Regions from separate parts of the Rhizobacter fulvus genome, predicted to be linked through region 3. Evidence: predicted binding sites of a transcription regulator. Region 3 holds the regulator's gene; each other region holds the start of a gene.
What was found. The regulator FNR, encoded in region 3, switches genes on or off when oxygen is low (the NO sensors DNR and NnrR bind a similar motif). The targets are predictions, from matches to a motif close to TTGATNNNNATCAA.

Region 1 (7,127 bases), 4.6 Mb from region 3:
TCAGGGCGCATCAGACATCGTTGCGATCGCCGCAACCCGCCCCGGTCCTACAGGCCGACAAAGGTCTGACCGACACGAAACCGCTGGCCGACTCCTAAAGTGGGCTCATCACTTCCCGGAGTTCGCTGTGAAAACCTTGACCACCATCGCTCTCGCCGCCGCCATCGCGGCGCTGTCCGGTTGCGTCGCTGCCCCGGCGCGCGGCTACTACCAGAACCGGGACCCTTCGTACGACCGCGGCTATCAAAGCCGCGACGGCCACTACTACCGCCATGAGCGCGATCGCCGCTGGCGCGACGGCGACCATGCCGGCGGGACCGACGCGCGGGACTGAGTCCGACGCGCCGCGCGCCGCTTACGCCGCGTCGAGATCGTCGAAGCCGAGCGTCGAGGCGTTCGAGGCGGTCTCGTCGAACGAGCCGTGCGCGGCTGCCATCATCGCGCTGTCGAGCGACATCTCCATGTAGCGGTAGCTCGCCCGGATTGCGCGGCGCACCGACGCGATCTCGGCCGGGTGCGGCGCGTGCCCGAGCAGCGTCGCGACGATGTCGAGCGCCTCCCAGGGGTGGGTGTCGTCGTACTCGGCGTGCACCTTGAGCCAGCGCATCGCGGGCGCACGGATCTCGTCAGGCAACGATCGGGCGTAGGTGTCGCGCGAGCAGACCACGCACGACCATTCGCCGGTCGCACCTTCGACCGCATAGTTGGTGGCGGCCATCGCCACCGCGAGACTTTCGGCGTCGCAGACGTACCAGCACCAGTGCGCCAGGGCCTGGAGCTCCTCGGTGTCGCCGCCAGCGCGCAGGTCGGCCAGGCCGAGCCCGACGGAGCCGGCCCAGGCCGCCCAGTGCTCGGCGTGTTTCTGTTCGACCCGGATGTTCTGGATCAGGTAGCGGCGCGCCATGTCCTCGCCCACACTGTCGCCGTACCCCATCTTCTTGAGGTTCATCGCCATGAACCGCGGGAACTGCTCGATGGTCGGCCACACGCCGATCATGAAGCGCTTCATCGCGGCGGTCGGGAGCTTGGCGTCGCGCATCAGCGAAAACAGTTCGTGCTCGACGACGCGCCGCTTGTGCACCGTGGTCTCGTGCACGACGCGCTGCAGCCAGACCGGGTAGCTCCCGATGCTCTTCAAGTCGCCGGAGCGACGAAATTCGTTCGACATGCAACCCCCAACGTTGTTGATTCTGTGAAAGCCGTCGCAAAAATCGTACCGGCCGGGTCGCGAACGGGCAATCGGCGCAGGCACCGTGTGGTCGTGCTGCCACGAACTATGCGATCACACGTTGCGCGTAGCTGTCGAGTGTGGCCAGCAACTGCTGGAAGTCGATCGGTTTGGTGAGGTAGGCCTCGAACCCGGACTCCATCGCGGCACGGATCTGTTCGGGCAGCGCGTCGGCGGAGAGGGCGACGAGCGGCACCTCGCGCGTTGCGCGGTCGGCCCGCAGGGCGCGCGCGAGTTCGATGCCGGTCATGTCGCCGAGGTTCATGTCGACGAGCATCAGATCGGGCGGATCGAGCAGGGCCATCTCGATCGCCTGTGCGCCGTTGGTGGCCACCCGCAGTGTCACCGAACTGCGCAGCCGCACCAGTTGCCGCACCAGCTCGGCGTTGACTTCGTTGTCCTCGGCGTAAAGAACGCACAGGTGGCCGCCGCCGCGGGCCGCGGGCGCATCCGCCAGTTCCATGCGAGAGCCCGATGCGGGCGGTTCCGTGAGTGGAAGCGCCAAGCTGGCGACGGTACCTTCGTTCACGCGGCTCGATAGATTGAGCTCGGCCCCCATCATGTGCGCGAGCTGGCGCGACAGCACCAGACCGATGCCCGTGCCCTCGACGGTCGACGCCTCGGCGCCGAGGCGGTTGAACGGCTGGAACAGCTTGTCGAACTGCTCTGCGGAAATCCCGCGCCCGGTGTCGATGACCCGCACGATGCAACTCTGCGCGGAAATCTGCCAGGTCAGGCGGACGTTGCCCCCGGGCCGGTTGTACTTGACCGCATTGCTCAGCAGGTTCACGAGGATCTGCCGCAGACGCACCGCGTCCGCCCGGACCCAGATCTCGGGCAGCGGGCCGGCGGGGCGCGCCGCGGGCCCGGCGCCGTCCTCTTCGGGCACGACGAAGACCTCGATGCCGGCTTCGGTGACCAGCGGCGAGATTATCGTCGCGGCCTCCTCGATCACCTTCAGCAGCGACACCGCCTCGGTCGCGACGGCCATCTCGCCGGATTCGATTCGCGACAGGTCGAGCACGTCGTTCACCAGCGCCAGCAGGTGCGCGCCGGCGCTCTCCACGTGCTGTGCGCGCTCGAGCTGCTCCTTCGACAGCGGGCGCACCTGGTCGGTTCGCATCAGCTGCGCGAAACCGATCACCGCGTTCAGCGGCGTGCGCAGCTCATGGCTCATGCGCGAGAGGAACTCGGACTTGGCCCGGTTCGATGCTTCGAGCGCCTCGTGCGCGCGGCGCTCGGCGTCCGCGGTGTAGCGCGCCGTCACGTCGCGCAGCACCACGGTCGTCAGCGTGCCGCGCTGAACCCGCAGGCGCGACAGCGAGGCCTCGACCGGAAAGCGCGTGCCGTCGCGGCGCCGGCCCCTCATCTCGCGCAGGGCGCCCGGCGCCAGCGCGAGCGGTTCGGCCGCCGCGGCAGCCATGGTCGCGCCGGTGTCGACGAACTGGTCGATCGGCTTGCCGAGCGCCGAGGTCGCGTCGGTGCCGAACATGGTCTCGGCGGCGCGGTTGAACAGCACGATGCGGCGGTCCTCGTCCACGGTCACGACGCCATCGGTCACCGCATGGATCAGCCGCTCCATGCGCAGCTCGGCGGCGGCCTGCAACCGCGCGCTGCGGCGCACGAAGATCAGCCCCGAGACGGTCAGCAGCGCGGCAATCAGTGCGTTCAGGCCGAGCAGCAGCGTCTGCGTGGTGCGCGAGGCCTCGCCGAGCTGCGCCGAGAACAGGCTCGTGAGCTGGGTCAGCCGGTCGTTCATCAGCGGGGCCTGTCGGCGCATCTCGAGCACCGCCGGCGCCTGCGCATCGCCCGCGAGGATGCGCTCGCGCGCACGCTCGACCATCGTGATGACTTCCTGGATGGTCCGGTCCCCCTCGGTCCAGGTGGCGATCGGCCGCGACATGAAGGGCACGTGCTGGAACAGCCGGAACATGCGGACCAGCCCGTCGATGTCGTCGGGGTGGTTGCCACCTTGCAGGAAGCCGCGCTTGGCGGCCGCGATGTCGGGCTGCGCCCGCTGCAGCGCCTCGCGCGCGGCGCGGTCGCCGAGTGGCATCGACAAGGCGGCGCTGAAGCGCTGGAAGTCCGCCTCCTGCTGGCGCTCGACGTAATCGAGCAGGTAGATCTGGGCGTCCTTCTGACCTTTCGAGTAGAGGCTCTCGCCGGTGACGTAGGCGCGAACGGTGGAGAGCAGCTGGATGCTGACGGCGGCGACCGACGCCTGCAGCAGCGTCATCGCGACGAACACCGCGACGATCGGCCAATAGCGCGGACCGGGTTCAGCGTTCGCGATCACGTGAAGGTCTGGGGAGTCAGGATGTTCATTCGCTCCGAGGGGCTCCGCCGATGGCCGTGGGCGCCGAAGCGTGCATCGGCTGGCCAACGGGCGGGACGATAGCATCCCCGTGCTCCAGTTCCATCCCCAACCACGAGGGCGCGCGTGAATGAATGCCCGACCATCCCATGCCCCCGGCGGGTCGCACACCGGCGCACGCGTGGTCGCGCTGACCGCGATGGCCATGGTCGCCTTCGCCGCCAACTCGCTGCTTTGCCGCCTGGCCTTGAGCCGGACGGCGATCGACGCTGCAAGCTTCACCGCGATCCGACTGGTTGCCGGCGCCGCCGTGCTGCTGCTGCTGAGCTGGCGTTCAAGCGCAGCGGACACAGGCCGCGGCGACTGGACCTCGGCGCTTGCGCTCGCGGTCTACGCGGTGTGCTTTTCGTGGGCCTATGTCGGTTTGCCGGCGGCGACCGGCGCGCTGCTGCTGTTCGGCGCGGTGCAGCTGACCATGATCGGCTGGGGATTCGCACGCGGCGAGCGGCTGGCGGCGCGGCAGGCGGTCGGCCTGCTCGCGGCGGTCGGCGGGCTGCTCGCGCTGCTGCTGCCCGGCGCGCAGGCGCCGGCCTGGGACCGGGCGGCGCTGATGCTGGGTTCGGGGGTCGCCTGGGGCATCTACTCGCTGCGCGGGCGCGGCGCCGGTGACCCGCTGGCGGTCAACGCCGGCAACTTCTGGCGCGCGGCGCTCCTGTCGCTGGCGCTCCTGCCGCTGTTCTGGGCGAGCGTCTCGGTCGACACGGCGGGCGGGCTGTATGCCGTCGCGTCCGGCGCGGTCGCTTCGGGCATCGGCTACTCGATCTGGTACGCCGCGGTGCGCGGCCTGAGCGCGACGGGCGCGGCCTCGGTGCAGTTGTCCGTGCCAGCCATCGCGGCGCTCGGCGCGGTCGCGCTGCTGGACGAGCCGCTGACGCCGCGGCTGGTGGTCGCGTCGATCGTGATCCTCGGCGGCATCGCACTCGTCATCCGCGGTCGCCGCAACCGTTGACCTGCATCAACGGTCGGCGCCTCCCGCACCGGCGCCTGAGACCGCGGCGCAACACCTGCGACCAACCCTTGACCCGTCTCAAGGTGGCGGCGCGGGGTCCGGTCTGAAATGACCATCGACAACAACAGTCGCTCATTTCAAACAGGACCCGATCATGAGAACCCGCCGTTTCGCTACCGCCGCCACCGCCGTCCTGCTCGCAGGGGCCACGGCGTGGCCCCTCGCATCCCAGGCGCAGGACATGCCCTTCCTCGTGCGCGTTCGCGCCGTCGATCTGCAAAGCGCCAACACCGACTCGACCGGGCTGGACCTGTCGATCAACAACAAGATCATTCCCGAGATCGATTTCTCGTACTTCATCACGCCGCAGTGGGCGCTCGAGCTGGTGCTGACCTACCCGCAGAAGCAGACCATCCGCGCCGGCGACACCGAGATCGGCTCGCTCAAGCACCTGCCGCCGACGCTGACCGCGCAGTACCACTTCACCGGGCTCGGTGCGTTCCAGCCCTACCTCGGCGCCGGCGTGAACTACACGCGCTTCTCCAACGTCACGTTCGTCCCCGCGGTGCAGACGGCGTTGCAGCCGAGCCTGAGCAAGAACAGCTTCGGCCTCGCGCTGCAGGTCGGCTTCGACTACGAGTTCATGAAGAACACGACCCTCAATCTCGATGTCAAGAAGGTGCAGATCCGCACCGACGTGAGTTCGGCGGGCACGAAGGTGGGCACGTTCAAGGTCGATCCGTGGCTGATCGGCGTCGGCCTCGGGCGGCGCTTCTGATCCGCGCATGACTTCGCTCTCATCGCCGGCCGTCGACCGGTCGGTCGCCGCCGCCATCCCGCACCGCAAGGAGATCCGCACCTGGCTGGCGCCGATCACCGCGCGCAGCACCGTGCGGGCCCTTGCGCTCACGGTGGTCGACGTGCTCCTGTTGGGCGCCTGCATCGCGGCCGTGTTGCTGGCGCATCAGGCCGGTTTGCAGGTGCTCGCGGGCTTCGGTGCCGGCGTGGTGATCAGCCGCCTGTTCATCCTCGGGCACGATGCCTGCCACCAGAGCTTCACGCCCCACCGCGGGCTGAACCGCTGGCTCGGGCGCCTGGTGTTCCTGCCGTCGCTGACGCCCTATAGCCTGTGGGAGGTCGGTCACAACGTCGTCCACCACGGCTACACCAACCTGCGCGGGTTCGACTTCGTCTGGCAGCCGCGTTCGCTCGCGGAGTTCCGCGCGCTGCCGCCGTGGCGGCGCGGTCTGGAGCGCGTCTACCGCAGCGGCTGGGCGCCCTGGCTGTACTACCTCGTCGAGATCTGGTGGGCGCGCATGTTCTTTCCGAGCCGCGCCACCATGCCGACCCGGCGCGCCGTGTTCACCTGGGACTGCCTGCTCGTCTCCGCGTTCGCCGTCGCGTGGGTCGGCGGCCTGGCGTTCGCCGCGGCGCGCACCGGTCAGTCGACCGGGTGGCTGCTGACCGTCGGCTTCGCGCTGCCGTTCCTCGTATGGAACGGCATGATCGGCTTCGTCGTCTACGTCCATCACACGCACCCCGGTGTCGCGTGGTACGAGGACAAGAAGAGCTGGTCGGCCTCGCAGCCTTTCGTCTCGACGACGGTGCACCTGACCTTCCGCTCGGCGATGGGCGCGCTGCTGCACCACATCATGGAGCACACCGCGCACCACGTCGACATGAGCGTGCCGCTGTACCGCCTGCGTCGCGCGCAGGCGCTGCTTGAGAGCCGGCTCGCCGGTGCGATCGTGGTGCAACCCTTTTCTTGGCGCTGGTACGCCGACACGGCGCGCCGCTGCAAGCTCTATGACTTCGAGGCGCGCCGCTGGACCGACTTCTCGGGCCGGCCGACCACTGCAGCGCCTTCCCACGTTTCCTGACCGGTGAACCCATGGCCGCCTTCGACATCCAGCACGTCCTCTCCGTCCATCACTGGAACGAGACGCTGTTCAGCTTCACGACCACGCGCGCGCCAAGCTTGCGGTTCGAGAGCGGGCAGTTCGTGATGATCGGCCTGGAGGTCGACGGTCGGCCGCTGCTGCGGGCCTACAGCATCGCCAGCCCGCACTACGCCGAGCACCTCGAGTTCTTCAGCATCAAGGTGCAGGACGGTGCGCTGACCTCGCGGCTGCAGCATCTTCAGGTCGGCGACCCGGTGCTGGTCGGCCACAAGCCGACCGGCACGCTGGTGCTGTCCGACCTGCTGCCCGGACGGCACCTGTACCTGCTGGCCACCGGCACCGGCCTGGCACCGTTCATGAGCCTGATCCGCGACCCCGAGGTCTACGAGCGCTTCGGCAAGGTCGTGCTGGTGCATGGCGTGCGCGAGGCGAGCGATCTCGCGTATGCGCAGTTGATCGAACGCGACCTTCCGCGCGACGAGTTCCTCGGCGAGGCGATCTCCAGGCAGCTGATCTACCTGCCGGTCGTCACGCGCGAGGCGTTTCGTCACCAGGGGCGCCTGCCCGACCTGATTGCCAGTGGCGCGCTCGCGCACAAGGTGCGGCTGCCGGCGCTCGACCCGGCCCGCGACCGCGCGATGCTGTGCGGCAGCCCGGCGATGTTGCGGGACACGC
Region 2 (7,127 bases), 4.7 Mb from region 3:
GTGTCGGGCAGCGGTGAGCCGACCGCGCCATACACGCGCGCCACGGCAATGACCCGCAGGCCGTGCGTGGCCCAGGCCTGGGCCTGTGCCGCCAGGCGCTGCAGGCGCTCGGGGCTGTCGTTGCAGCGCGCCAGCACCGCCTCGGGCGCGCCCTTCATCGCCACCAGCACGCGCTCGCCACCCGCCAGACGCCAGGCCTGGCGCATGAACGGCCGCCCCGGTGCCACGCCCTCGCGCTGCGCCAGGCTGTCGATGCCGTCGTACGGGTCGCCCTTCGCCAGGCGGAAGATCGCCTGGTCCATCGGTTCGATGCCCTCCCTGACGCTCGCCAGCGCGGCGGCACGCAGCAGCGGCTCGAACGCGTCGAAGTTCGCCGGGTTCGCGCCGTCGGCATCGCTGTCGGCGCCGTCGTGCAGCGCCGTCACCTCCATGCGGTTGCAGGTCAGCGTGCCGGTCTTGTCGACGCACAGCACCGTGATCGTGCCGAGCGTCTCGATCGCCTGCGGCTGGCGCGTCAGCACCCGCACCTGTGCGAGCCGCCACGCGCCGATCGCGAGCATCACGGTCCAGACGACCGCGAACTCCTCCGGCACGATCGACATCGCCAGCGTCAACCCGACCAGCAGCCCGGCCGTCCACGACTGGTCGCGCCACGCGAACACGGTGGCCGCGATCACGCAGGTGACCAGTGCGATCAGCGCGACGCCGCGCACCAACCGCGTCAGCTCGGCGTGCAGCCGGCTCGGGCGCGGCGCCAGCGCGGCCAGCGAACCGCCGATCTTCCCGAGCGTGGTGCGCGCCCCCGTCTCGGTGACGATCGCCGTGCCGTCGCCCTGCACGACCAGCGTGCCCGCCTGCAGGCGGACCGACGCCGCATCGGACCCGCCGGCGTCCTTGGCGACCGGCGCTGATTCGCCGGTCAGCAGCGACTCGTCGACCTGCAGCGCGTGCGACACGACGAGCTGCGCGTCGCACGCGAGCCGGTCGCCCTCCTGCACGACGAGGCGGTCGCCGGGGACCAGCTCCTGACTCGGAATGCGCCGGACCAGCCCGTCGCGCACGACCGTGCTGCGCGGGCTGGACAGGTCGCGCAGCGCCTCCAGCACGCGCTGGGTGCGCAGTTCCTGGTAGACCGAGATCGTCGCGACGCCGATCACCGACAGCCCGAGCGCGACGGCGTCGAAGCTGTTGCCGAGCATCGCGTAGAGCGCGGTGCAGGCGAGCAGCAGCAGCAGCATCGGTTGCAGCGCGACCGCACGGGCCACCGCAAAGGGCGAGCGATGCTGCGGCGCCGGCAGCCGGTTCGGCCCACAGCGCAGCAGGCGTTGCGCGGCCTCGTTTTCACTGAGCCCGGCGGCGGGATCGGCGATGCGTGCGTCCATGGGTGACGCAGTGTCGGCCGCCGCCGCCGCTGCCCGCTTGACCCCCGTCAATGCTGTTACGCTCGCCCGCGTTGCTTGTGCTCCACCGAGAACCCATGAGCGCCGTCCACATCGCCATCCTCGACGACGAAGTCGAAATCACCCAGCTGCTGGCGGGGTACCTGCAGGGCCACGGCTACCGCATCACGCAATTGCACGACGGGCGCGCGCTGGCCGCGCTGATGCCGGCCGACCCGCCCGCGCTGGTGCTGCTCGACCTCGGCCTGCCCGGCGAGGACGGCTTCTCGATCGCCCGCCAGCTGCGCGAGCACTGGCGCTGCGGGCTGGTGATCATCACCGGCCGCGGCGACGCGGTCGACAAGGTCGTCGGCCTCGAGATGGGCGCCGACGACTACGTGACCAAGCCGTTCGACCTGCGCGAGCTGGCCGCCCGCATCAAGGCCGTGCTGCGCCGCCTGGCGCCGGCGGAGCCGAACGCGCCCGCCCTGGTCAGCGGCCCGGGCCCGGCGAACGTGCTGCAGTTCGCCGGCTGGCAGCTCGACCTGGATGCCCGCCAGCTGCTCGATCCGCGGGGCGACGACGTGGCGCTGACGACCGGCGAGTTCGATCTGCTCTGCGCGTTCGCCAGGCAGCCGGGCCGCGTGCTCTCGCGCGACCAGCTGCTGGAGCAGACCCACCGCCGCGAAGCCGGCCCGTTCGACCGCACGGTGGACGTTCAGGTCGGCCGGCTGCGCAAGAAGCTCGGCGACGACGCGGACAACCCGAAGATCATCAAGTCGGTCCGGGGCGCCGGCTACATCCTCGTCGCGCCGGTGACCACCGGTTGAACCCATGACCGAGCCCGCCGCGCCTCCGCCGACGCCGTCCGCCCTGCCGGCCAGCATCGACGAGCGGACGGTCTTCCGCTCGCTGTTCTTCGCCTATCCGGATGCGATGCTGCTGGTCGACCAGAGCGGCCGCATCGTGATGGCCAACCCGTCGGCGAGCACCCTGCTCGGCTACGCGCCGGACGAGCTGATCGCCCTGAGCGTCGACGCGCTCGTGCCCGACGCGATCCGGCCGCGCCACGCCGAATACCGCGAGGGCTATTCACGGGCACCGCGCGCCCGTCCGATGGGCACGCAGATGGAGCTGGTCGCCAAGCGCAAGGACGGCTCCGAGGTGATGGTCGAGATCGCGCTGAGCCCGATGCAGGACCACGGGTTGCCGCTGGTCGTCGCGTCGATCCGCGGCATCGGCGCGTACCCGCGCGTCAAGCAGGCGCTGCAGCGGGCGCGCTACAGCGAGCATCTGGCGAACCTGGGTCGGATGGCGGTCGACGCCCGCGACCCGCAGGTGGTTCTGGACCAGGTGCCGCACATTGCGGCGGCGGCGCTCGAGGTCGAGGTCGCGCGGGTGTTCCTGCTCGAACCGGACCGCGCCGGCCTGCGCGTCGCCAGCGGCGTCGGCCCCGTGCCCGGCGAAGAGGTCGGCACGCGCATCCCTTATCTGCCGGATTCGTCCCCCGGGTTGGTGCTGTCGATGCGCCAGCCGCTGCTGGTGCCCGACTACGCCAGCGAGCAGCGGTTCGTGGTGCCGCCCGCATTCCTCGAGGCCGGCCTGCGCAGCGCGCTGGCGGTGCCGATCTCGGATCGCGGCCGGACCATCGGCGCGCTGACGGTGCGCTCGCGCACGGTCCGCGCGTTCGGCGAGGACGAGCTGCGCTTTCTGGAATCCATGGCCAGCCTGCTCGCGACCAGCCTGCAACGGGCCCAGTCGGAAGAGGCGCTGAACCATGCGCAGCGGCTCGAGAGCGTGGGCCAGCTGACCGGCGGCATCGCCCACGACTTCAACAACCTGCTGACGGTGATCCAGGGCAACCTGCAGGTGCTGGACGAGCTGCCCTCGAACGCCGACGACGCGTATCGCAAGCAGCTGGTCGCCGCGGCGGCCCGCGCCAGCCGGCGCGGCGCCGACCTCACCGGCGAGTTGCTGGCCTTCTCGCGCCGGCAGGTGCTGCAGCCGGTGCAGGTCGACGTCGGCGCGATGCTGCAATCACTCGCCGACATGCTGCGGCGCACGCTGGACCAGCGCATCCGCATCGAGGTGGAGCTGCAGTCGCCGCAGCCGACCGTGCTGGCCGATCCCTCGCAGCTGGAGTCCGCGCTGCTGAACATCGCGATCAATGCGCGCGACGCGATGCCCGATGGCGGCCTGCTGCGGTTTCGCGCCGGCACCTGCGCGGCGCTGCCGGCGGAGTTGCGCGCCGAGCTCGACGATCCGTCGCCGCCGCCCGCGCAATTCGTCGCGATCGCGATCTCGGACAGCGGCAGCGGCATGACGGACGACGTCAAGGAGCGCGCGTTCGAGCCGTTCTTCACGACCAAGGACGTCGGCCGCGGCACCGGCCTGGGCCTGAGCACCGTCTACGGCTTCGTCAAGCAATCGAACGGCGCGATCACGATCGACAGCGCCCCGGGCGCGGGCACCACGCTGACGCTCTACATCCCGGAGCCGCGCGAGGTCGCGGTCGCGCCAGCCGCGGCGTCCGCCATTGGCCATGCGGTGCCGCCGGGGCTGCGCGTGCTGCTGGTCGAGGACGACGAGGAGGTGCGCACGATCGTCCGCACCTTCCTGGAAACGCTCGGCTGCCGCGTGTCGGCGACCTCGAACGCCGAGGACGCGCTCGCGGTGTTGCACGCGGGCGCAGGCATCGACCTGCTGCTGAGCGACATCGCGCTCGGCACCGGAATGCGCGGCACCGAGTTGGCGGCGCGGGCGGAACAGCGCAAGCCGTCGCTCGCGGTGCTGCTGATGTCCGGCTTCTCCGCCGAACTGCTCGAGGCCGACAGCGCCTCGCCGGCCAGCTGGGAACTGCTGCGCAAGCCGTGCTCGCGCGAGGAACTGGCGCAGGCAATCGGCGCCGCGCTGGGCGCGCGTCAGGCGTCCGGCGGCTGACCGTTCACTGCAGCATCGTCGCCGCTTCGGGCGCGAGTGACTGCTGCACGAACGCGGACAGCGCGCGGATGTCGGGGATGCGGATGTCGCGGCGGCCCTTTTCCGGGAACGCGATGACCTGCCCGCGCGCCAGCTTCGACAGCGCGCGGCTCACGGTCTCGAGCGTCATGCCGAGGTAGTTGCCGATCTCGGCGCGCGTCATGCGCAGCGTGATCTGGTCGGCGCGCAGACCGCGGCGGGCCAGCGAGCCGGCCCAATAGTGCAGGAACTCGGCGACGCGCGCGTCGGCCGGCAGCGTGCACACCGACATCAGCGAGTTGCGGTCCTGGGCGATCTCGCGGCTCATCGCCTCGTGCAGCACGTTGAGCAGCGCGGGCTGCTGCACGCACGCGGCCAGCAGCGCGTCATAGCGGATCGTCCAGACCTCGCCGGTGTCCATCGCGACCGCGTCGCACGAGTATTGGCCGTTGGCGATGCCGTCGAAGCCCAGCCAGTCGCCGCGGAACTTGAGCCCGACCACCTGCTCGCGGCCGTCCGACGTGAGGTTGACGATCTTGATGAAGCCGGCGTTCAGCACGTAGAGGTTGCCGAAGCGCTCGCCCGCCTGGTAGATCACGTCGCCGGCATGCACGACGCGGCGCTGGGGCGCCAGCGCGGTGTTCAGTTGCCCCAGCGCGGCAATCATGCGCCGGCCGGCCTCGTCGTCGCGGCGGGCGGTCTCGATCGCGTCGGCGGAGCGCGTCATCGCGGCGCGGGGCAGATGGACGGTGGCGCTGGGGGTGGCGAACGTGGTCTGGAGCATGGCGGGTTCCTCGGGTCGGTCGTTTCGTGGCTTGCGGTGGATCCTAGGCAGCCGCCGGCAGCGCCGTGAGAACCGCACGAGTCGGCGCGAAACGGTGTGTGAATGCTCTGTATCCGGCGTGTGTCCGCGGCCGGTTGCACTGCGAACCTTGACCCGCGTCAAAGGCCCGGCCGGCGACCCCGATAGGCTGCGACCGACGCATGCAAGCCGCTGACCGCCGTCGATGAAACCGTCCCCCGTCCCCGCTCGTCCGGCCGTGGCCGAACCGCTCGCCTCCGAGCCGCTCGCGGCCCTCGGCGCGGCGGCACGTGCGCTGCAGGCCGCCGAACGCGCGGGCGCGCCGCGACCATCGCTCAAGGGGCGGATCCTTGCGGTGCTGTGTGCCGCCGAAGAGGACGATCGCGTCGACGTGGCGATGATCGACCACGCCGCCACCGAACTCGGCGCGCGTGTCGCGCACATCCGCCCCCACTTGAGCGAACACAGCGACCCGCACACCGTCGAGCTGACCGCGCAGATGCTGGGCCGGCTGTACAGCGCGGTGGTGTGCCTGGACATCGAGCCGCGCCTGATGGAGCGCCTGGGGGCGGTGGCCGGCATCCCGATCCTGGGCGGCCTCGAGGATCCGGCGCACCCCGTGGCGCAGGTGGCGGCACTGCTCGGCGACGGCAGCGACGCGCGCAAGTTCGCGCTCCAGGCGCTGCTGCTGCGCAGCATTGCTTGAAACGCGCGCGGGTCCGCGCGATCACCCTCGATTCCGGAACCTGCGAACCCGGCCAGGCCGAAGGCTGATCAGTGCGCCCGTTCCGCCGCCGCCTCGTGCGCGGCCTGGCACGGCGCGCAGCGCGGGGCGGCGGGCTGGACTCGCAGACGCGGCGCCGGGATCGACTCGCCGCAGTCCAGACACTCGCCGTAGGAGCCGGCGTCCAGCCGTTGCAGCGCGGCCATTACGCCGGCCAGCTCATCCAGGTCACGTTGTTCCTGGGCATCGTCCAGGTCGTTGAACTGGTGGCGGGCGGCTTCGTCCTTGCGGTCGCCGACCTCGCGCGTGTCGGGCAGGTCGGCCGCCTGCCGCGCCAGATGCGCGGCATGAACTTCCCTGCGCAGCGCCTGCAGGCGCCGGTTCAGCTGGTCGCGGATCTGGTTCAGCTCGGTGGGGGTGAGGGAGGGCATGGAAGGTCCTGTTCGATGGAGAGGTGATCGCTGGCGGGTGGTCAGCCCGGCCCGGTCGCCGCGGCCGTGCGGACCAGCAGCACCGGCACGGGCGCTTCGCGCAGCACCGCTTCCGCGTCGCTGCCCAGGGCCACCCGGGCGAGGCCCGTGCGGCCATGCGTGCCCATCACGATCAGGCCGGAGCGCGCGCGCGACGCCTCGTCGAGAATCTGCTCGGCCACACGCCGATTGGTGTCGCGCCGCACGATGCCCTCCGCCTTCACGCCGCCGGCCAGCGCCCGCTCGACCGCTCGCGGCAGCACGGCCTCGGTGTCGACCCGAAAGTCCTCTGCCAATTGCGCCGGCGGCGCGTAGACGAGCGACCCATCCGGCACGCGCGCATCGGCCACGTGCAGCAGCCGCAGCGCCGAGCCGAGTCCGCGCGCGAGCGCGATCGCTTCGGTCAGCGCGCGCTCGGCCGCATTGCTGCCATCGACCGCCACCAGGATGGATTCGTACACGTGCGCTGCTTTCTTCCGCCCGACAGCGTCCGGCGCGACTCCAGTGTGGCGAGCGGCCGGCTTGCCGGTCTTGCGCTGGGTCAAGCCCGGGCGAGTCGGTGCTCGATAAGGTCGGTGCGTCGAGCAGGGGCCCGCGCGCTCCGGGGAGAGCCGCAGCATGTTTCGCCGTCCGTCACGCCACTTCGCCACGCGCCGCGCCGCGCTCGCGTCGCTGCTCGCCGCGATGTTGACCGCCGGCTGTGCCGGCATGCTGCCGCGCGCCGACAACGAAGCCCGCTCGCCGTTCGACAGCTACGCGGCCGCTGCGGCCGCATTCGACCGCATCCTCGGCCA
Region 3 (7,127 bases):
TGCCACAACCTGCGGCTCGAGCGGCTGACCGCCGCGTGCCGCGCCAGCCTGCTCAACGACAAGCTGACGCTGCGCATGCACGACGGAGCGACGCAGGTGCGGCGCCTCGCGGACGCGGCCGACCTGGCGCGCGTGCTCGACGAGGTGTTCGACCTCGAGCCGCCCGTTCCGGCCGCCGCGTTGTTCGAGCGCGTGCCGAAAGGCCTGGACGGCGCGTTCATGCCGGGCTGAGCGTCGCGCAGATCGCGCGGTCGATCTCGTCGGCCAGGCCGTGTGCCAGCGCGAACACCGAGCTGCCCACCAGCAACGCACCCGCCAGGCGCACCGCGAAGGTCGGCCGGATCAGCGCGCCGCGCCGGAGCGCGAGCCGCCGCCAGACCCACGGCACCAGCGCCAGGCTGGCCGCCGACGCGAGGCCGAACGCGGCCATCACGCCTGCGCCCTGCAACGGCCCGGTCGCGAGCGCCGCGACGATCAACGCCGATTGCAGCAGCCCGCACGGCATCGCCGCCCAACAGGCGCCGGCCATCGCCGGACGCCACGGCAAGCCCGTCGCGCCGCGCGGGTGGAAACGCACCGTGCCGGGCGGGCCGGCGTCGCGGGCGCGGGTGCCGAGCTGCGCGAGCCAGACCGGCGCGCGCCCCTGCCACAGCAGCCAGCCGCCGAGCGCGATGGCGGCCACGTGCAGCAGGCTCCAGAGCGGACGCAGCACCGGCGCGGCGCTGCCCCAGCCGGCCAGGGCCGAGACACTCGCCGCCACCAGCGCGCCGGCGGCGGCGTAGCCCGCCACACGGCCGAGCTGCAGCGCGACCACGGCCCGCGGGCCGCCCGGCGCGGTGAGCCCCGTCTGCGCCGCACCGCACATCGCGGCGCAGTGCGGACCGCCGGCCAGTCCCATCAGCAGCGCGGTGGCGGCGAGCGCGGCGTCGGCCATCAGATCACGCGGGAATAATGGTCGCGGGCACGGTCGGCCTGCAGGTGCCGGTCGAACACCATCGCGATGCTGCGCACGAAATACCAGCCCAGCGGCGTCACGTCGATCGCATCGGCGTCGATCGTGACCAGCCCTTCGGCCTGGAGCGGCTGCAGCGCCGCCAGTTCGGCCGCGAAGGTGCGGCGGAAGTCGACCAGGTGCGACAGCGAGATCGACTCGAACTCCACCCGGCCCTGGCACATGAGCGCCATGATCACCGCGCGGCGCAGCAGGTCGTCGCGGCTCAGCGCCAGACCCCGCACGACCGGGAAGGTGTGCTGTGCCAGCGCGTCCTGGTATTCCTCCAGCGTTTTCGCGTTCTGGCTGTAGGTGGCGCCGATCTTGCCGATCGCCGACACGCCCAGGCCGATCAGGTCGCAGTCGGGCTGGGTGCTGTAGCCCTGGAAGTTGCGGTGCAGCCGGCCCTGGCGCCTGGCCACTGCGAGCGGGTCGTCCGGCAATGCGAAATGGTCCATGCCGATGTAGACATAGCCGGCGGCGCCGAAGCCCTCGATCGCCTGCGCCAGCATCGCGATCTTGTCGGGTGCGGGCGGCAGCGCGGCGATGTCGATCCGGCGCTGCGCCTTGAAGCGCTGCGGCAGGTGCGCGTAGGCATACAGCGCGATCCGGTCCGGGCGCAGCGCGCAGACCTGGTCGATCGTGCGCGCGAACGAGGCGGGCGTCTGGCGCGGCAGGCCGTAGATCAGGTCGACGTTGGTCGAACGGAAGTTCAGCGCCCGGGCCGACTCGAGCAACCGGCGCACGCTGTCGAAGCTCTGCACGCGGTGCACCGCGGCCTGCACCGCGGGGTCGAAGTCCTGCACGCCGAGGCTCAGGCGATTGAAGCCGAGCGCTGCGAGGTGACGCAGGCGCTGCGGGTCGGCGGTGCGCGGGTCGACTTCGATCGAGATCTCCGCGCTGGCGGAAATCGCGAAGGTGCGGCGCAGCATCGCCATCAGACCGGACAGTTCCTGGTCGCTCAGGAAGGTCGGCGACCCGCCGCCCAGGTGCAGTTGCGACACCGGCTGATGCAGCCCGAGCTCGACCGCGTGCAGGCCGATCTCGGCCTCGAGCGCCTTCAGGTACGGCGCTGCGCGTTCGTGGTGCTTCGTGATGATCTTGTTGCAGGCGCAGTAGTAGCACAGCGATTCGCAGAACGGGATGTGCACGTACAGGGACAGCGGCGCGACGCCGGCGTTGCGTACCGCGCCCTGCATGCGCGAGTTCAGCGCGCGTTCGTAGTCCGCGGGACCGAACGCTTCGATGAAGCGGTCGGCGGTCGGGTAGGAGGTGTAACGCGGGCCGGGCTGGTCGAGGCGGCGCAGCAGCTCCGCCGAGACGACCGGGCTGTCCGCGAGGGTGGCGGTATCCATGGTCGGTCACTGTGCCGCTGCAGCGCGATCCGGGCCTTGACGGCGATCAAACAAGCACCCCGGGGCCGCGGGCACACTGCGGCGCATGCCCACGCCCATCCCTGCCGAACCGCTCGACGATCCCGCGGAACGCCGCATCAGCAGCAAAGTCGTGCCGATCCGGGCGGCGACCCTGAAGGTCGCCTGCTCCAGCTGCAATCTTCGCGAGTTGTGTCTGCCGGTCGGCCTGGCGCCGAACGACATGGACCGCCTCGACGCCCTCGTCGAGACGCGCCGCACCGTCAAGCGCGGCGAGGTGCTCTACGGCGCCGGCGAGGCGTTTCGATCGCTGTACGCGGTGCGCACCGGCTTCTTCAAGACCCGCGTCGCCGCGGAGGACGGCCGCGACCAGGTCACGGGCTTCCAGATGGCCGGCGAACTGCTCGGCTTCGACGGCATCGGCAGCGAGCGCCACACCTGCGACGCCGTCGCGCTCGAGGACTCGCAGGTCTGCGTGCTGCCGTTCGGCCAGCTCGAATCGCTGTCGCGCCAGTTCGGCGACCTGCAGCGCCAGCTGCACAAGGTGATGAGCCGCGAGATCGTGCGCGAGCACGGCGTGATGCTGTTGCTCGGCAGCATGCGCGCCGAAGAGCGGCTCGCCGCCTTCCTGCTCAACCTCACGCAGCGGCTGCAGGCACGCGGCTTCTCGCCGACCGCGCTGGTGCTGCGCATGACGCGCGAGGAGATCGGCAGCTACCTGGGGCTGAAGCTCGAGACCGTCAGCCGCACCTTCTCCAAGTTCCAGGACGACGGCGTGCTCGAAGTGCGGCAGCGCCAGTTGCGCGTGCTCGACGAGGCGGCCCTGCGCCAGCTCGTCAACAGCACGTCCTGCTGAGCGCGCCGGGCGCTCAGCGCAGCAGCAGGACCGGCAGCTTGCAGCGGGCGAGCACGCCGGTCGCGACCGAGCCCAGCACCATGTTGGCCAGGGCCGACTGGCCGTGCGTGCCCATCACGATCAGGTCGACCTTCTCCTCGGCCGCAAAGTCGGTGATGGCCTCGGCCGGGTGACCGCAGCGGTGCGCGGTGCGCAGGTTCCAGTGCTGCTGGGCGGCAAACGCGCGGATCGGCTTGAACACCTCCTCGGCACGCTCGTCGTACCAGGCGTTCAGCGAAGCATGGTCGAGGAAGCGTGAGGCGTGCGACGGGATCGGCGGGACCGCGACGAACGCGATGTACTCGTGGCTGGCGCCCAGCAGTTCCTCGTGGGCGGCGAGGTGGGCGAGCATGCGCTTGGTGTAGTCGCTGCCGTCCACGGGCAAGAGGATCTTCATGAAGGCTTCTCCGGCGTGGTGTGTCGAGGAGCTGATCGTCGGCGCTGCCGAGCGCCCGGGGCTTGACCGACATCAAGCGCGGCCGCGCGCGCCGGCAGAACAATGGACCGGCCCGGTCGGCGCATGCGCTGCGGACAGTCCTTCCCCTACTCGCGAGGTCCCATGCCACACCCCACCCTGCGCATCATCCGTGAAGAGCACGCCGCGCTGGCCGCGATGCTGCGCTCGATCCCGTTGCTGCTGGCCGAACACCGCCGGCGCGGCACGCTCCCGGACTTCGCGGCGCTGCGCGCGATGCTGTTCTATGTCGACGAATTTCCGGAACAGCGCCACCACCGCCTCGAGTCGCAGCTGCTGTTCCCGAAGCTGCGGGCCCGCACGCCGCTGGCGCGCGAGCTGCTGGACCGGCTCGATGCCGACCACGCCTGCGGCGAGCGCCGCATCCGCGATCTCGAGCATGCCCTGCTGGCGTTCGAGATGCTCGGCGAATCGCGGCGCGAGGCGTTCGAGCGTGACGCGCAGCGCTATGTCGAGTTCTACCTCGCGCACATGGGCGTGGAGGAGCAGGAGATCCTGCCGCTCGCCAGGCGCACGCTGACGGACGCCGACTGGGCCGAACTCGACGAGGCCTTCGCCGCCAACCGTGACCCGCTCACCGGCCACGCGCCGGAGGCCGACTACCGCGCGATGTTCACCCGCATCGTCAACGCCGTCCCCGCGCCGATCGGGCTGGGCGCCACGGCCTGAGGCGGGGCGATCACTCGCCCTCGGTCGCGGAAGCGCGGGCGGGGCCGTCGGCCTCGATCGTGAGCAGCGCCGTCAGCGCGCCCGCGGTCGAGATCGCCCCCCAGAACACCAGGAAGGTGAAGGTGTAGATCGCCTGCTGCGACCAGTCGATCGACGCGCCGCCGAACCAATGCAGTTCGCCCGGATCGACCACCGCGAACACGAGCATCTCGAGCACCGCGGCGACGGCGAACGCCGGCCACAGGATCTGCAGCGCGCGTCGGCTCATGGCGCGGGACGGGGCCGCAGCGGCGAGGCGGCGTGGTTGCGCCCGACCAGGGCCGGTGCCGCGGCCGGGTCGGACGGCGCCACGCGTGCGGCGACCTGCTGCATCACCGGATCCGCGCCGCGGACCGCCGTGCCGACGAGCGCCAGGCTGGCGACCACGACGGTGCCGAGCCCGCCCACGAACAGCCACATCACGCCGACGCGCCACCAGGGCACTGCGGGCGGGGGAATCAGGATTGCGTTCATGGCGTCATCGTTCCTTTTCAGCGTGGTACCACGAAGGTGGATTTTTCCGACCGCTCCGCACGCACCGGTGCGTCGGGGCCGTCCTGCAACGCAATGCGGAAGTGCATCGGGTGGGCGCCCGCCCCCAGCTGCTGCGCGACCTCCGGCGGGATCTGCACCGCGACCGGGACCCACCGTGCCTGCGTCGGGCCGAGCTCGACCGGCCCGCGGATCGTCACGGCCGCCTGCGGCAGGCCGTCCACCACGATGCGGAAGCGCTGGGGCGATTCGCTCGCGTTCATCAGCTGGATGCGGTAGACGTTCTCGATCCGCCCGTCGTCGACCATGCGCGCGAGCGCACCGCGGTCGCGCACCACGTCGGCCCGGAACGGCGCGCGCATCGCCAGGCTCGCCACGAACGCGACCGCGATCGCCAGCAACACACCGCTGTAGATGAGCACCCGCGGCCGGAACACGCGCTTCCACATGCGCGCGGCACTCCAGCCGCCCTGCATGCCGTTCTGCGTGGCGTAGCGGATCAGGCCGCGCGGGTAGCCCATCTTGTCCATCACGCCGTTGCACACGTCGATGCAGGCGGTGCAGCCGATGCACTCGTACTGCAGGCCGTCGCGGATGTCGATGCCGGTCGGGCAGACCTGCACGCACAGCGTGCAATTGATGCAATCGCCCTTGCCGACCGAGGCCGGTGCGACGCCGCGGGCACGCGAGCCGCGCGGCTCGCCGCGGGCGGTGTCGTAGCTGATGATCAGCGTGTCCCGGTCGAACATCGCGCTCTGGAAACGCGCGTACGGGCACATGTACTTGCAGACCTGCTCGCGCATGTAGCCCGCGTTGCCGTAGGTCGCGAAGCCGTAGAACAGGGTCCAGAACCACTCCCACGGGCCGAGCGTGAGCGCCATGGCGCCGGCGAAGAGCTCATGCGCGGGCGTGAAGTAGGCGACGAAGGTGAAGCCGGTCCACAGCCCGATCCCGATCCACATCAACTGCTTGCCGCCGCGGCGCAGCAGCTTGCCGGTGCTCCACGGCGCGGCATCGAGCTTGATGCGCGCCTGGCGGTCGCCCTCGAAGCGGCGCTCGACCCACATGAAGATCTCGGTGTAGACGGTCTGCGGGCAGGCGAAGCCGCACCACAGGCGCCCGGCCACCGCGGTGAACAGGAACAGCGAGAACGCCGAGAGGATCAGCAGCCCGGACAGGTAGATGAAGTCCTGCGGGTACAGCACGAGCCCGAAGATGTAGAAGCGGCGGGCGCCCAGGTCGAACAGCACCGCCTGGCGCCCGCCCCATTCGAGCCACGGCAGACCGTAGAACACCAGTTGCGTGACCCACACCAGGGCCCAGCGCCAGCCGGCGAACCAGCCGGTGACCGAGCGCGACTGGATCTTCGCTTCGCTCTGGTACAGCGACACCATCTCCGCCGGCGAAGGCGCCGACGCGACGATCGGGATGACCCGCTTCGACACGGAACTCACGGCGTCGTGGGCGAACCCGGCTGCGACAGGCTCCACACGTAAGACGCCAGCACGTGAATCTGCTCCGGCGTCAGGTGCCCGGCCTGCGCCGGCATGGTGTTGGTCTTGCCGTTGTTGACCATCGCGACGATCGCGTCCTCGCCCCAGCCGTGCAGCCAGATCTTGTCGGTCAGGTTGGGGGCGCCGATGGCGGTGTTGCCCTTGCCGTCGGCCCCGTGGCAGGCCGCGCAGACCGCGAACTTGGGCTGGCCGGCGGCGGCATAGATCGGGTTGTGCGCGCTTTTCGACAGGCTCAGCACGTAGTGCGCCACGTTGCGGACGTCCTGCGCGGTGCCCACCGCCGCCGCCATCGGCGGCATCATGCCGACGCGCCCCTGGGTGATCGTCTCCTCGATCTTGGCGGGCGCGCCGCCATGCAGCCAGTCGCCGTCGGTCAGGTTCGGGAAGCCCTTGCTGCCGTGGGCGTCCGAGCCGTGGCAGGTGGCGCAGTTGTTGATGAACAGGCGCTCGCCGATCGCCATCGCCTTCGGGTCGCGGCGCAGCTGCTCGGCCGGCGTCGCGGCCAGGCTCGCATAGAGCGGCGCCATCGCGGCGTTGGCGGCCTTCTGTTCGGCCGCGACCTCGTTGTCGCTGGTCCAGCCCAGCTTGCCTGGCAGGCTGCCGAGGCCCGGGAACAGCGCCACGTAAACGAAGGCGAACAGCACCGTCAGGATGAACAGCCACATCCACCAGCGCGGCA

Region 1: the regulator FNR is predicted to act here: its motif matches at 4,620-4,633, upstream of ACWH49_RS25625 (OmpW/AlkL family protein).
Region 2: the regulator FNR is predicted to act here: its motif matches at 5,270-5,283, upstream of ACWH49_RS26140 (ornithine carbamoyltransferase).

Annotation. Positions count from the first base shown of each region.
Region 1 covers NZ_OZ224516.1:5,415,426-5,422,552, reverse strand. The annotation lists gene ACWH49_RS25645 (hypothetical protein) at 137-334, shown strand; gene ACWH49_RS25640 (TenA family transcriptional regulator) at 356-1,138, opposite strand; gene ACWH49_RS25635 (PAS domain-containing hybrid sensor histidine kinase/response regulator) at 1,275-3,524, opposite strand; gene ACWH49_RS25630 (DMT family transporter) at 3,673-4,551, shown strand; gene ACWH49_RS25625 (OmpW/AlkL family protein) at 4,706-5,329, shown strand; gene ACWH49_RS25620 (fatty acid desaturase) at 5,337-6,431, shown strand; gene ACWH49_RS25615 (ferredoxin--NADP reductase) at 6,443-7,127, shown strand, end outside.
Region 2 covers NZ_OZ224516.1:5,518,552-5,525,678, forward strand. The annotation lists gene ACWH49_RS26120 (cation-translocating P-type ATPase) at 1-1,382, opposite strand, end outside; gene ACWH49_RS26125 (winged helix-turn-helix domain-containing protein) at 1,478-2,209, shown strand; gene ACWH49_RS26130 (PAS domain S-box protein) at 2,214-4,319, shown strand; gene ACWH49_RS26135 (Crp/Fnr family transcriptional regulator) at 4,324-5,121, opposite strand; gene ACWH49_RS26140 (ornithine carbamoyltransferase) at 5,345-5,845, shown strand; gene ACWH49_RS26145 (TraR/DksA family transcriptional regulator) at 5,914-6,294, opposite strand; gene ACWH49_RS26150 (universal stress protein) at 6,336-6,878, opposite strand; gene ACWH49_RS26155 (hypothetical protein) at 6,952-7,127, shown strand, end outside.
Region 3 covers NZ_OZ224516.1:831,305-838,431, forward strand. The annotation lists gene ACWH49_RS04080 (arylamine N-acetyltransferase family protein) at 1-231, shown strand, start outside; gene ACWH49_RS04085 (sulfite exporter TauE/SafE family protein) at 218-934, opposite strand; gene hemN (oxygen-independent coproporphyrinogen III oxidase) at 934-2,346, opposite strand; gene fnr (fumarate/nitrate reduction transcriptional regulator Fnr) at 2,432-3,220, shown strand; gene ACWH49_RS04100 (universal stress protein) at 3,234-3,656, opposite strand; gene ACWH49_RS04105 (hemerythrin domain-containing protein) at 3,819-4,403, shown strand; gene ACWH49_RS04110 (hypothetical protein) at 4,414-4,671, opposite strand; gene ACWH49_RS04115 (nitrogen fixation protein FixH) at 4,668-4,916, opposite strand; gene ccoG (cytochrome c oxidase accessory protein CcoG) at 4,934-6,328, opposite strand; gene ccoP (cytochrome-c oxidase, cbb3-type subunit III) at 6,385-7,127, opposite strand, start outside.